2 regions of the Bacillus sp. DU-106 genome follow, and region 1 is predicted to be linked to the other one. Evidence: a T-box and tRNA genes for the amino acid it is inferred to sense, from the RefSeq annotation. Region 1 holds a T-box; the other holds one or more tRNA genes.
What was found. The T-box of region 1 lies ahead of serS (serine--tRNA ligase). A T-box ahead of a tRNA ligase gene usually reads a tRNA of that ligase, here a tRNA-Ser.

Region 1 (2,438 bases):
ATTTCTTCGCTGCTGTAAATCCTAAATCGCCTGTGCACATGCTCATAACGCGATATGGCAACTCTAATAATTGTAACACGCGTTCTGCATCATTTGTTAACTTTTCTAACTCTTCATAAGAATCTTCTGGTTTTACGAACTTCACAAGCTCTACTTTATTGAACTGATGCTGGCGAATTAAACCACGTGTATCACGCCCAGCTGAACCTGCTTCAGAACGGAAGCAAGAGCTAAATGCAGCATATCTTATAGGCAATTGCTCTTTATTTAAAATCTCATCACGATGCATATTCGTTACAGGTACTTCAGCTGTTGGAATTAAGAAGTAATCTTCACTTTCAATACGGAATGCATCTTCTTCAAACTTTGGAAGTTGTCCTGTTCCTGTCATACTTGCACGGTTTACCATATATGGAGGTAATACTTCTTCATATCCATGCTCATCAGTATGAAGATCAAGCATAAAGCTAATTAAAGCACGCTCTAATCTTGCACCAGCACCTTTGTAAAATACGAAGCGGCTTCCTGTTACTTTCCCAGCGCGTTCAAAATCTAAAATTCCTAAATCAGTAGCAAGATCCCAATGTGGTTTTGGCTCATAAGTAAATTCTTTCACTTCTCCCCAAGTACGTGCTACTACATTATCATCCTCTGTTTCACCAACTGGAGCAGATTCATGAGGGATATTTGGAATAGATAACATTAATCTTTCTAAGTCTTCTTCAACTGTACGAAGTTCGTTATCAAGATCCTTTACTTTTTCTCCAACTTCACGCATTTCTAAAATTAGAGCTTCTGCATCTTTCTTTTCGCGCTTTAATACAGAAATTTGTTGAGATACTTCGTTACGTTTACTTTTTAATTCTTCTGTCTGAACAAGTAGTTCTCTTCTTCTCGTATCAAGTTCTTCAAAACGTCCGAAATCAGTTAAATCTTCGCCTCTATGCTGTAATTTCGCTTTTACTTCTTCAAAGTTTGTACGTAAAAATTTAATATCAAGCATTATATACTCCTCCTTTTATTTTATAAAACACAAAAAACTCCCGTCCCTATATAAAGGGACGGGAGTTAACCCGCGTTGCCACCCTAGTTGAAAGCATTACCGCTTTCCTCTCAAGTAGAAATAACGGCTCTTCACCGGGAATGCTTACTAATCCAAAAGATATTCCACACTCCATTCCAGGATGGATTCACAAACTGTTTCTATCGATTTCCACCAACCATCGACTCTCTATAAGAAACGACATTTGTTACTATTTCCTATCAACACGCTTATTTTATAAAATTGTTACCATCAATTTACTATAATCTTATACAAGTTGCAAGTTACTTATACAACTTTTTTCATTTTCGCTTCTTTTACCATTTCAACAAAGTATGCTGTCACACGATGATCATCTGTTAATTCCGGATGGAATGAAGCAGCTAAAAACTGATCTTGTCTTACCGCTACCATTCGGTCACCATGCTTAGAAAGCACTTCAACATTATCAGCTACTTCTACAACATACGGCGCACGGATAAATACACCAACGAAGTCTTCACCCACGCCTTCAATTGAAAGCGCAGCCTCAAAACTATCCTTTTGGCGTCCGAACGCATTGCGCTCAACTGTAATATCCATAGCACCAATATGTGCTTCTTCATAGCCAATAAGTGTTTTCGCAAGAAGAATCATCCCTGCACATGTACCAAACATTGGTTTACCAGACTTTGCAAATGTACGAAGTGGTTCCATGAAAGCATACTTATCAATAAGACGGCGCATTGTTGTACTTTCACCGCCCGGTAAAATAAGACCATCAATCTCTTCAAGTTGCTCTATACGCTTTACAACAACAGCTTCTGCACCACTTGCTTCAACTGATTTTACATGCTCACGAACTGCACCTTGAAGACCTAGTACACCGATTTTCACCATTTTAAAGTTCTCCTTTAATTACCATCCACGCTCTTGCATGCGTTGTTCTGGTAATAACGTTGAAATTTCGACACCCTTCATTGCATTACCTAATCCTTTAGAAAGGCTTGCAATTAGTTCGTAATCTTCATAATGAGTCGTTGCTTCAACGATTGCACGTGCAAATTTCTCTGGGTTTTCTGATTTGAAGATACCAGATCCAACAAATACCCCATCAGCACCAAGTTGCATCATTAATGCTGCATCTGCTGGTGTTGCTACACCACCTGCCGCAAAGTTTACAACTGGTAAGCGACCAAGACGTTTAATTTCAAGTAATACTTCGTAAGGAGCGCCAGTATTTTTTGCATATGTCATTAACTCATCTTCACGTAGACTCGCAACTTGACGGATTTCTGCATTGACTTGGCGCATATGACGCACTGCCTCTACAATGTTTCCTGTTCCTGGTTCACCTTTTGTACGAAGCATAGATGCACCTTCTGCAATACGACGTGCAGCTTCTCCGATATCACGG
Region 2 (2,438 bases), 720 kb from region 1:
CACCCGTTCCCATACCGAACACGGAAGTTAAGCTCTCTAGCGCCGATGGTAGTTGGGACCTTGTCCCTGTGAGAGTAGGACGTTGCCAGGCAAAATGGAGGATTAGCTCAGCTGGGAGAGCACCTGCCTTACAAGCAGGGGGTCGGCGGTTCGATCCCGTCATCCTCCACCATATATGTCGGAGGGGTAGCGAAGTGGCTAAACGCGGCGGACTGTAAATCCGCTCCTTCGGGTTCGGCAGTTCGAATCTGCCCCCCTCCACCATTCTTAATTAATGGGCTATAGCCAAGCGGTAAGGCAACGGACTTTGACTCCGTCATGCGCTGGTTCGAATCCAGCTAGCCCAGCCATTAAGAGCCATTAGCTCAGTTGGTAGAGCATCTGACTTTTAATCAGAGGGTCGAAGGTTCGAGTCCTTCATGGCTCACCATTTTAATGAAATATGCGGGTGTGGCGGAATTGGCAGACGCACTAGACTTAGGATCTAGCGCCTTTGGCGTGGGGGTTCGACTCCCTTCACCCGCACTTTTAATAAAATAACTCATACATGTCTTGCGGAAGTAGTTCAGTGGTAGAATACAACCTTGCCAAGGTTGGGGTCGCGGGTTCGAATCCCGTCTTCCGCTCCAATTTTCAATATGACATGCCGGGGTGGCGGAACAGGCAGACGCACAGGACTTAAAATCCTGCGGTGGGTGACCACCGTGCGGGTTCGACCCCCGCCCTCGGCACCATATGCGCCCGTAGCTCAATTGGATAGAGCGTTTGACTACGGATCAAGAGGTTAGGGGTTCGACTCCTCTCGGGCGCGCTTTTATTAACGGGAAGTGGCTCAGCTTGGTAGAGCACCTGGTTTGGGACCAGGGGGTCGCAGGTTCAAATCCTGTCTTCCCGATATTCCCAAAAAACATGGGGCCTTAGCTCAGCTGGGAGAGCGCCTGCCTTGCACGCAGGAGGTCAGCGGTTCGATCCCGCTAGGCTCCACTTTATTTAATATATGTCTCGGAGGTATACCCAAGTTCGGCTGAAGGGATCGGTCTTGAAAACCGACAGGCGGTGAGAATCGCGCGGGGGTTCGAATCCCTCTACCTCCTCCATTTTTTCTTTAATGGCTTAGACATATAATAATAAAATATTTATTTTTTCCTTCATGGAGGTATACCCAAGTTCGGCTGAAGGGATCGGTCTTGAAAACCGACAGGCGGCGAGAGTCGCGCGGGGGTTCGAATCCCTCTACCTCCTCCATTTTTAAAACTTTATATTGTCGCGGGGTGGAGCAGCACGGTAGCTCGTCGGGCTCATAACCCGAAGGTCGCAGGTTCAAATCCTGTCCCCGCAACCAAATGGTCCCGTGGTGTAGTGGTTAACATGCCTGCCTGTCACGCAGGAGATCGCCGGTTCGACCCCGGTCGGGACCGCCATTTATGTTGGCTCGGTAGCTCAGTCGGTAGAGCAGAGGACTGAAAATCCTCGTGTCGGCGGTTCGATTCCGTCCCGAGCCACCATTTTTTTTATGCCGGCTTAGCTCAATTGGTAGAGCAACTGACTTGTAATCAGTAGGTTGGGGGTTCAAGTCCTCTAGCCGGCATCATTTAGGGGCATAGTTTAAAGGTAGAACTGAGGTCTCCAAAACCTCCAGTGTGGGTTCGATTCCTACTGCCCCTGTAAAGTATATGGGCCTATAGCTCAGCTGGTTAGAGCGCACGCCTGATAAGCGTGAGGTCGATGGTTCGAGTCCATTTAGGCCCACCATATATTATTCCGCAGTAGCTCAGTGGTAGAGCTATCGGCTGTTAACCGATCGGTCGTAGGTTCGAGTCCTACCTGCGGAGCCATGGCCCGTTGGTCAAGTGGTTAAGACACCGCCCTTTCACGGCGGTAACACGGGTTCGAATCCCGTACGGGTCATACCAAAAAGAGTCAGCATTATGCTGGCTCTTTTTTATTTTGTTAATCCTTTTTATTACGTTACTTTCCAGAAATAAATAAAGGAATTTTGGAAAAGCTATGGTATGTATAAAAAGGAGGAAATCATAATGACACGAGTGAGAGACTTAATGAGTACCCATATTGTACATTGTACACCGCTAGACAATGTATATGAGGCAGCTGTAAAAATGAAGGAAGAATCGATTGGATTAATTCCTGTTGTTGAAAATGAGCAAGTTGTTGGGCTTGTTACTGATCGTGATTTAGTCGTTCGAGGGATTGCTGAAAAACATCCTGGATCTAATAAGATTACAAATGTAATGACAACAAATATTATCTCAGTTTCTCCAAATGATTCTATTGAAAAAGCTACAGAGCTAATGGCACAGCATCAAATTAGACGATTACCAGTAGTTGATAGTGGTCAACTTATTGGCATGTTAGCACTAGGAGATTTAGCTATAAGGGAATCAGCAGATGATCAAGCTGGATTTGCCTTGAGCGAAATC

Region 2: it encodes a tRNA-Ser, which carries the amino acid that the T-box ahead of serS (serine--tRNA ligase) is inferred to sense. The anticodon was not compared.

Annotation. Positions count from the first base shown of each region.
Region 1 is NZ_CP026607.1:18,607-21,044, reverse strand. It holds gene serS (serine--tRNA ligase) at 1-1,003, opposite strand, end outside; T-box leader at 1,055-1,276, opposite strand; gene pdxT (pyridoxal 5'-phosphate synthase glutaminase subunit PdxT) at 1,331-1,921, opposite strand; gene pdxS (pyridoxal 5'-phosphate synthase lyase subunit PdxS) at 1,940-2,438, opposite strand, start outside.
Region 2 is NZ_CP026607.1:733,681-736,118, forward strand. It holds rRNA gene rrf (5S ribosomal RNA) at 1-91, shown strand, start outside; tRNA gene C3Y97_RS03725 (tRNA-Val) at 97-172, shown strand; tRNA gene C3Y97_RS03730 (tRNA-Tyr) at 181-264, shown strand; tRNA gene C3Y97_RS03735 (tRNA-Gln) at 276-350, shown strand; tRNA gene C3Y97_RS03740 (tRNA-Lys) at 355-430, shown strand; tRNA gene C3Y97_RS03745 (tRNA-Leu) at 445-525, shown strand; tRNA gene C3Y97_RS03750 (tRNA-Gly) at 555-629, shown strand; tRNA gene C3Y97_RS03755 (tRNA-Leu) at 646-734, shown strand; tRNA gene C3Y97_RS03760 (tRNA-Arg) at 738-811, shown strand; tRNA gene C3Y97_RS03765 (tRNA-Pro) at 822-895, shown strand; tRNA gene C3Y97_RS03770 (tRNA-Ala) at 912-984, shown strand; tRNA gene C3Y97_RS03775 (tRNA-Ser) at 1,005-1,097, shown strand; tRNA gene C3Y97_RS03780 (tRNA-Ser) at 1,153-1,245, shown strand; tRNA gene C3Y97_RS03785 (tRNA-Met) at 1,266-1,342, shown strand; tRNA gene C3Y97_RS03790 (tRNA-Asp) at 1,346-1,421, shown strand; tRNA gene C3Y97_RS03795 (tRNA-Phe) at 1,430-1,505, shown strand; tRNA gene C3Y97_RS03800 (tRNA-Thr) at 1,516-1,588, shown strand; tRNA gene C3Y97_RS03805 (tRNA-Trp) at 1,595-1,665, shown strand; tRNA gene C3Y97_RS03810 (tRNA-Ile) at 1,676-1,752, shown strand; tRNA gene C3Y97_RS03815 (tRNA-Asn) at 1,761-1,835, shown strand; tRNA gene C3Y97_RS03820 (tRNA-Glu) at 1,837-1,908, shown strand; gene C3Y97_RS03825 (CBS domain-containing protein) at 2,037-2,438, shown strand, end outside.